Regions from separate parts of the Arthrobacter sp. NicSoilC5 genome, predicted to be linked through region 2. Evidence: predicted binding sites of a transcription regulator. Region 2 holds the regulator's gene; the other holds the start of a gene.
The links. The regulator LexA, encoded in region 2, represses DNA repair genes until DNA is damaged. The targets are predictions, from matches to a motif close to TCGAACANNTGTTCGA.
Positions count from the first base shown of each region.

Region 1 (4,499 bases), 1.8 Mb from region 2:
GGCTGCGTCACCCGCGTCTACACGGACAAGGCCGTCTTCCTCACCGGCCCGGACGGCGTCACCGTCCGTGAAACCTTCGGCTGCACCCTCGAAGAACTCCAGGACCTGGTGCCCGTCCCGCTGAAGGCCACGCCCGCCGCCGGATGAGCCTGCGCCCGTCACCGCACCTAGGATTGGTAACCATGATTGACGCCGCAGGCACAGATACCCAGGCCGCCCCGCAGGCCAGCGACCAGTACGTCCAGTCGCTGGCCCGGGGCCTGGCCGTGATCCGCGCCTTCGACGCCGAGCGCCCGGTCATGACGCTCACCGAGGTGGCCTCGCGTACCAACCTGACCCGGGCCACGGCCCGCCGTTTCCTGCACACCCTGGTGGAGCTCGGCTACGTACGCACCGACGGCAAGACGTTCGCGCTCACGGCCAAGGTCCTCCAGCTGGGCTACGCCTACCTTTCGGGGCTTTCGCTGCCGCAACTGGCGCAGCCGCACCTGGAGGAGCTGTCCCTCAAACTGGGCGAATCCACGTCCGCGGCCGTGCTGGACGGCACGGATATCGCCTACATCGCGCGGGTGACCAGCCGCCGGATCATGACCGTCGGCATAACGGTGGGTACCCGGTTCCCGGCGTATGCGACGTCGATGGGCCGGGTGCTGCTTGCCTACCTGCCGCCGGCCGACCTTAAGGCGTACCTGGCGGCGGCCGAAATCAAGCCGCTGACGCCCCGCGCCCTCGGCACCGTCCCGGAACTGCTGAAGGTGCTGGACACCGTCCGGGCGCAGGGCTGGTGCCTCCTGGACCAGGAGCTGGAGCTTGGCCTCATGTCCGTGGCCGCCCCGGTCTATGACGGGGCCAAGGTGGTGGCGGCGGTGAACGTTTCGCTGCAGGCCCAGTCCGTGGAGGCCAAGCCGGATCCGCAGGCGTACCTGGCTTCGGTGGCGCAGGAGATCGTGGCCACGGCCAAGCTCATCTCCGCGGACCTCACTGCCCGCGGCTGACTTTATCCGGAGCTTAACTGAAGAGGACGACGGCGGGTGCTTCCCGCCGTCGTCCTCTTCAGTTTTGCGGTGTGGCTGCGAAGGCCGTTACTTTACGTGGTTGCCCAGCTCGCGGAGCGGGGTCTTTGCAGTTTCGCGCGCCCACCAGGCGCCCGCCACCGCGAGGATCGAGGAACCTGCCACGATCCAGGCTGCCGGTCCCCAGTTCGCCTTGTCGGCACCCACCAGGGCGGTGCCGAGCAGCGGGGTGAAGCCGGCGCACAGGATGCCGACCTGGAGTCCGATTGCCATGCCGGAGTACCGGACCTTGACGTTGAAGAGCTCGGAGAACCAGGCCGGGTAGATTGCGTTGGACATGGAGTAGGTGCCGGCGGTGATCAGCGTACTGGTCAGGAAGATCATGGGGATGTTTCCGGTGGAGATCACCCAGAAGTAGACAAAGATCATGGCGCCGGAACCGAGCACGCCGCTGATGAAGATGGGGCGCCGGCCAAAGCTGTCGGACCAGCGTGCCATCAGGGGCTGGCTGGCGATCGCCAGCACGTTGCCCAGGATGCTGACCCAGAGCATGGTGGAGGCGGGGACGCCCACCGACACCGCATAGGCCAGGCCGAAGGACTGCATGAACGTGTTGGTGACGGTCTCGAAGGACATCAGCGCCACCTGGAAGAACTGGGCCGGGTGCGTCTGGAACATCTTGGCGAAGGGGAGCTTCACCAGTTCCCCGTGGTCATGCTTTTCCTCAAAGACCTCCGGCTCCTCCAGCGAGCGGCGGACCAGGTAGGCGACGATCAGGACCACCAGGGAGAGCCAGAACGGGATCCGCCAGCCCCAGGCGAGGCGGTCCGCCTCGCTCATGGCGGCCACGGGCAGGAAGGCCAGGGACGCGAGGACGATGCCGGCGGAGATGCCGCTCATGGCGAAGCTGGCGAAGAAGCCGCGGCGGCCTTCGGGTGCTTCCTCCGTGGACAGCGCGGAAGCACCTGCGGTTTCCGCTCCGGCCGACAGGCCCTGCATCAGGCGCAGCACCACCAGCAGTGCCGGGGCCCAGTAGCCGGCTGCGTTGAAATCGGGCAGGGCGCCGATCAGGAAAGTGGCACTGCCCATGAGCACCAGGGTGAGCACCAGGGTGTTCTTGCGGCCGATCTTGTCACCGAGATGACCGAACACCACAGCTCCGAAGGGCCGTGCGACGTAGGCGACGCCGAACGTCGCAAAGGAGGCGATAAGGGCCACCGTGGGATCGCCGGCCGGGAAGAAGATCTTCGAGAACACAAGCGACGCGGCGGTGGCATAGATGAAGAAGTCGTAGTACTCCAGGGCGCCGCCAAGGAAGGCAGCCAGCGCGGCTTTCCGGGCGCGCTTGAGCTGGCGTTGTGCTTCAGGCGTTGACTGCGCCTGGGCTCCTGCTGCGATGTGGGTCATGGTGGGGTTCCCTTCCACGCTGAAGGTGGGGATCTGTCATTATTTGTACGCAATGCGAACAGGTGTGCGGAATGCGCCTAGAAAGAGGATACTAGGCCGTGACGCCAATCACAACGGCAAAAGGAAAGGTGCATCATGGCCGAACGACGCGGGCACGCATCCCGGCTGGTCCTGATCGGTTCCGCCGCATCACAGGCCATGTCCCCCGGCCTGTGGAATCCGGTCCTGCAGGAACTCGGCAGCGGGTGGACCTATGAGGCCTGGGACGTGGCGCCGGACGCCGATCTTGGCGCCGTCCGGCGCAGGCTCCTGGAACCGGACATCGTGGCGGCCAACGTGACCATGCCGCACAAGCACTGGGCGGCGGAAACCGCTGATGAAGCCACCAGGCCCGTCCAACTCAGTGGTGCCTGCAACCTGCTGGTACGGCAGGACCGCCGGCTGGCGGGGCACAACACGGATGTTACCGCCGTGGGCGTCCTGCTGGAGGGCTGGTACCAGCGCCACGCGCTGTTGCTGGGTGCCGGGGGAGCAGCCCGGGCGGCCTTGATCGCGCTGAAGGACAAGGTGGGAAGAGTGTCCATTGCGGACCGCGATCCCCACGCGTCGGAGGAGCTGCTGGACCTCGCCAACGGCTTCGGCATCGAGGCCCGGGCCGTCACCTGGCAGGAGGCGCAGGATCTGGCGCCCGGGGCGTCCCTGATTGTCAATGCGACTCCTGTCGGGAAAAAGGCCACCGACGGTCCGGTCTGGGGCGGCGCCCGGCTGGCCCCCGATGCTGTGCTCTACGACTACGTCTACGCCGGCCATGCCACTGCCAGCGTGGAGCGGGCCATGGAGCTGGGGGTCCGGTGCATCGATGGGTGGGACCACCTCCGTGAGCAAGCCGTGGCCATGGTGCCCCTCCTCGGCCTGGACGGGCGGGCCTGCCAGCTGCTGGAGCAGACCCTGGGAGAGCTCCGGGAAAAGCACTGAAAGGCGGACGCGCCGAACGATAAGATCAAACAGGCACCGCAGGCCGGCAGGCCGGCGCAGGCACGCCAACCGTTCAGAGAGGAACAGCAACGTCAATGGAGGAGCAGGCAGCCTACTTCGTGAAGTCGGTTGAGAAGGCATTCGACGTCCTGCTCGCTTTCACTCCGGACCAGCCCCGGCTGACCGTGTCGCAGGTGGCTGCCCGGACGGACATGACCCGTGCCTCCGCCCGCCGCTTCCTGCTGACCCTGGCGGACCTCGGGTACATCCGCGCCGAGGGGCCGGCCTTCGAACTCACGGCCCGGTCCCTGGACGTCGGCCGTTCCTACCTCGCGGGCCTGACCTTGCCCAGGGTGGCCGAGCCCCATCTCAGGGACCTGGCGGCGGAGCTCAATGAAACAACAGCCCTGTGCATCCTCGACGGCGGCGACGTGGTCTACGTGGCCTGCGTGCCGTCTCCGGGGCTGCTCAGCGTTTCCATCACCGTCGGGACCCGCTTCCCGGCGTGGGCAACCTCCATGGGCCGCGTCCTGCTTGCCGGGCTGCCTGGCCCACAGCTGGAGGAGTACCTCCGGTCGGTCCAGCTGCGCCGCTTTACCGACCGCTCAATCGGCAGTGTGGAGGACCTCAGGGCAGAGGTGGAAGCGGCGCGGACCAGGGGCTGGTCCATGGTCTCCCAGGAACTCGAAGAGGGCCTGCGCGGTGTGGCCGTCCCGGTCCGCCGCGGAAACGAGGTTGTTGCCGCGGCCAATGTGTCCCTGCAGACACACCGGGCAGCGGCCCGGGATATCGAGGCAACGGTCCTCCCGCAGCTGACGGAGGCCGCGCGGCGCATTGCACTCGATTACGGCGGTCCTGCCGTCCGCGCCGTTTAATCCACGTACCGCAGCCCCGCCGCTTCAAGCGGTCCGCGCATGTTGTAGATGTCCAGGCCGAGCTCTCCTGCTGCGAAGCGCCCGCGCTTGGCTTCTTCGTTCTCTTCGCGTTTCCTGGCGGCTGCCGCTACTTCGGCGGCGCGGGCGGCGGGCACCACCACCACGCCGTCGACGTCGGCAATCACCACGTCCCCGGGGGTGACCAGTGCGTTGGCGCAGACCACCGGGA
Region 1 covers NZ_AP024660.1:2,859,079-2,863,577, reverse strand. Annotated here, with positions in the region: gene LDO22_RS13405 (3-oxoacid CoA-transferase subunit B) at 1-147, shown strand, start outside; gene LDO22_RS13400 (IclR family transcriptional regulator C-terminal domain-containing protein) at 183-995, shown strand; gene LDO22_RS13395 (MFS transporter) at 1,083-2,420, opposite strand; gene LDO22_RS13390 (shikimate dehydrogenase) at 2,556-3,395, shown strand; gene LDO22_RS13385 (IclR family transcriptional regulator C-terminal domain-containing protein) at 3,491-4,270, shown strand; gene ligK (4-carboxy-4-hydroxy-2-oxoadipate aldolase/oxaloacetate decarboxylase) at 4,267-4,499, opposite strand, start outside.
Region 1: the regulator LexA is predicted to act here: its motif matches at 2,475-2,490, upstream of LDO22_RS13390 (shikimate dehydrogenase).

Region 2 (4,499 bases):
TGCGGTGACCCGGAGGTGGCCGGGGATGCCCACGTCCCGGATGAGCACGCCCGCGTCCAGCAGTTCCTGCCAGACCTGGTGCGGATTTTCCAGGCCGCCAAAGAACACGTAGTTGGAGTCCGACGCGGCGGGCTTGAGGCCCATCCTGGTCAGTTCGGCCACGATGCGGTCCCGCTGCTTCTTAATGTCCTCGACGTCGGCCATGAGCGCTTCGCGGTGTTCGAGTGCGGCCAGGGCGGTGGCCTGGGTGATGGCGGACAGGTGGTACGGCAGGCGGACCAGGCGCAGGGCGTCGGTGACCTCGGGTGCAGCGGCCATGTAGCCGAGCCGGGCCCCCGCCAGGGCGAACGCTTTGCTCATGGTGCGGGACACGATCAGCCGCTCACGGCCGGGCAGGAGCGTCAGCGCGCTGGGCGTTCCGTCGTGCGCGAACTCGTGGTACGCCTCATCGACTATGACGATGGCCTGGCTGTCCGAACCGGCCTCGTAGACGGACTCCACGACGTCCAGCCCAAGTCCGGTCCCGGTGGGGTTGTTGGGCGAGCAGAGGAACACGATGTTCGGCTGCAGTTCCTTGACCTGGCGCGCGGCCGACTCCGCGCTGAGGTCATAGCCCTCCGCGCGCTCCCCGGTGATGTACTGCGTGTCTGTTCCGCTGGCCAGCAGCGGGTACATGGAGTACGTGGGCGGGAAACCCAATGCGGTGCGGCCCGGACCGCCAAAGGCCTGGAGGATCTGCTGGAGGACCTCGTTGGAACCGTTGGCGGCCCACAGGTTGGTTTCATCGAGCCCATGCCCGAGGTATTCGGCCAGGGCCTTCCGGAGCGCGGTGAACTCACGGTCCGGGTAACGGTTTAGACCCGCAGCGGCCTCCGTCACGGCGGCACTGATGGCTGCGCGCACGTCGGCGGGGACACCATGGGTGTTTTCATTGACGTTCAGCAGAATGGGGACGTCCAGTTGGGGCGCCCCGTAAGGGGTCAGGCCGCGGAGGTTGCTGCGGAGGGGAAGCCGGTTCAGACGTTCTAGCTGGTCGTTCACCTGAACAGTTTAGTTGCCGCGGCAACGACCGGAAAATGTGACGGTTCCTGTTCGCCCTCGGCATGTCCCGCGGCGGCCCGCTCCAGGGCTTGCCAGCCAGCCAGGCAGGCCACCCTCGCAGAGGCCACGAACTCAGGGGTGGCGCCGGTCAGTGGGCGGCCGGTCAGTGGGCGGCCGGTCAGTGGGCGGCCGGTCAGTGGGCGGCCGGTCAGTGGGCGGGACAGTCAGTGGGCGGGGACGGTCAGTGAGTGGGGACGAAGAGCTGCTGGCCCGGAAGAACGGTGCCCGCGGCAAGGTTGTTGAGCTGGACGATGTCTGCCACGACGTCCCGGGCGTCCCGGTCCGGAGCGACGGCGCCCGCAATGGCCCACAGCGACTGGCCGGACTGCACGGTCACCGTGACGGTGGGCGTCACGGCAAGGTCGGCGGCCGAATCCGAGGCCTTGGCCGGGGAGTGGAAGAGGCCCGAAAGCGACAGCAGGAGTACAGCCAGGAGCACGAGCGGAACTCCGATCAGGACGATCCTCCCCCGGCGGGTCAGCCGCAGGGGTGCGGACGAAGGTGAAACCTGGTGAAGAGATAAAGCTGACATGAACTAAGCCCTCCTGGACTTGCCGTGCTGCCCGGGTGTCCGCCCGCTGCTGCCTTGCCGCGCATATCGCGCCGTGACTTCTCCCGGCCGCGTATTCGAATGGGGCATCTGCTGGTTAGAACACATGTTCGAACTTTGCATGTTAAGTTTTAGCACCTATCAACGAACAATGTCGAGACTCGCTAGAACAAATGTTTGAAAAAGCAATGTGGCTGGCCTAGTTTTGGAACCACAGAACATCCACCACTGAAGTTGAACAGCAGGGTCTGACAATGACAGTGGGAGTCCTTCCGGCGGCACTGTGCAACAGCGGCACACGGAAGATCCGGCGGCAAGCGAAAGGCATTGGCGAATATGGCAGCAGCAGCCGCCGGGGGCAGGACCGCCCCGCAATCCAAGAGGACAGCCAAGGGCCTGACCCCACGGCAGAAAAAGATCCTCGAAACCATCCAGCGCTCGGTCAACGAGAACGGTTATCCGCCCTCCATGCGCGAGATCGGCGATACCGTCGGCCTTGCGAGCCTGTCCAGCGTGACCCACCAGCTCTCACAGTTGGAGAAGCTGGGTTACCTGCGCCGCGACCCCAAGCGGCCGCGCGCCATGGAAGTGCTGATGCCGCTCACGCTCGACGGCGGGGGCAAAGGCGCCGGCGCGTCTCCTGCGCCGCAGGCTGCGGGCGGCGGCGCCACGGTCACCGAACTGCCCACCGCGCTGGATACGGCCATGGTTCCGCTGGTGGGCCGGATTGCCGCCGGCGGCCCCATCCTCGCCGAACAGCTCGTGGAAGACGTCATGCCGCTGCCCCGCCAGCTGGTGGGCCAGGGCGAACTTTTCATGCTGAGGGTGGCCGGTGACTCCATGGTGGACGCCGCCATTTGCGACGGCGACTGGGTGGTGGTGCGGCGGCAGGCTGACGCTGCCAACGGGGACATTGTTGCTGCCCTGCTGGACGACGAGGCGACCGTGAAGACGTTCCGCCAGCGCGACGGACACACCTGGCTGCTCCCCCAGAACACGCAGTACGAACCAATCCTGGGCGACCACGCCACCATCATGGGCAAGGTCGTCTCAGTCCTGCGTTCGCTCTAGCCTGCGCACGCCTGCGCGGCATCCGCGCAGGCGTTGTCCGGCGGTTTCTCAGGAAGCGTCTGCACCAAGCCGGGTGAGCGCAGCCAGCGCCTTGGCGCGATCGGTGGTGGCCCAGAACGGGGGCAGCGCCCCGCGCAGGAATCCCGCATAGCGTTCGGTGGCCAGCCGTGAGTCCAGGACAGCCACCACCCCTTTGTCCCCGGTAGACCTGATCAGGCGGCCGGCGCCCTGCGCAAGCCGGATGGCCGCGTGGGTGGCGGAAACGGACATGAAGCCGTTTCCCCCTGCCTGCGCCACGGCACGCGAACGCGCCGTCATCAGGGGATCGTCCGGCCGCGGGAAGGGGATGCGGTCTATCACCACCAGCCGGCAGGATCCTCCGGGAACGTCGACGCCCTGCCACAGGGACATGGTTCCGAAGAGGCAGGTGTCCGGTTCGTCGGCGAATTGCTTCACCAGGGCGGTCATGGTCGACTCGCCCTGGCAGAGAACAGTCATATTGAGCTTGGGCCGGAGGGCATCGGCGGCCTCTTCGGCGGCCCGACGCGAGGAGAACAGGCACAGGGCGCCCCCACCGGATGCCTTGATGAGTGCTTCGAGTTCTGACAGCGCTTCCGGTGACACGCCGCGGCCGGGCTTGGGCAGGTGGCCGGCGACGTAGAGGATGCCCTGTTTGGGATAGTCGAAGGGCGAGCCAACATCCACGCCCGTCCAGCTGGGGGCTCCGTCGCCTACCAGGCCCAGTCCCCCGGCCGCCGGTTCAAAGGCGGAGCCAATGGCCAGGGTGGCAGAGGTCAGCACGACGGTATGGTCCGCAAAAAGCCCCTCCCGCAGCCTGCCGGCGACGGACAGCGGGGCTATGTTAATCAGCACCGGTGCACTGTCATCGGGCGGTGAGTATCCCTGGCCGGGGTCGAAGGTGCTGGCGCGGGAAAACCACACCACTTCGCGGTTCTCGCGTGCAGCAATGAGCCTTTCGCAGAGTTCCAGGATGAGCATCAGCCGGGAACGCGCCAGCTGCCGCCCGCCGTCGGCTGTGGTGTTGCTGTCCCCTTTGGAATCGGACAACGCGGCGCGGCACGCTTCACGCAATTGGTCCACGCAGTCGAGCTGTTCATCATTCAGCCCGTTGGGAAGCAGACCGTTCGGCGCGCCGGCAAGAGCCAGCTCCAGGTTGGCAGCTGCGGCGTTCAGGGCATCAACGGTGATGGCGGTATGTTTCCGGGCACCCGAAGCGGCAGCGTGGACCATGGCCACGGACAACTGTCCGGACACGGCGCCAGTGACCCGGTCCTGCAGTTCGTGCGCTTCGTCCACCACCACGACGTCGTATTCGGGCAGGACCGCGAGTCCCTCGAACGCGCTGACGGCCAGCATGGCGTGGTTGGTCACCACCACATCGGCGTCGGCTGCGTCCTGGCGGGCGAGTTCGCTGAAGCATTCGGCGGCCATTGGGCATTTCTGTGCCCCCAGGCATTCCATCGAGGTCACGGAAACCTGGCGCCAGGCACGGTCGGTCACACCCGGCAGGAGCTCGTCCCTGTCGCCGGTGGCTGTCTTTTCAGCCCATTCGCGGAGCCGCACCACTTCCTTGCCAAGCTGCGACGATGGTCCGCCCACGGAAGCAGCGAAATGTGGAACGCTGGTGTCCTCTCCCAGGGAGAAGAGCTGACCTTCCGAGGGTTCCTCTGACGGGAACCCGCCTTCAAGCTTGTGGCGGCAAACGTAGTTGGACCGCCCCTTGACCAGGGCAACCTTGACCGGCCGGTCCAGTGCC
Region 2 covers NZ_AP024660.1:4,610,499-4,614,997, reverse strand. Annotated here, with positions in the region: gene LDO22_RS21400 (histidinol-phosphate transaminase) at 1-1,041, opposite strand, end outside; gene LDO22_RS21395 (LysM peptidoglycan-binding domain-containing protein) at 1,283-1,633, opposite strand; gene lexA (transcriptional repressor LexA) at 1,988-2,722, shown strand; gene LDO22_RS21385 (ATP-dependent DNA helicase) at 2,771-4,499, opposite strand, start outside.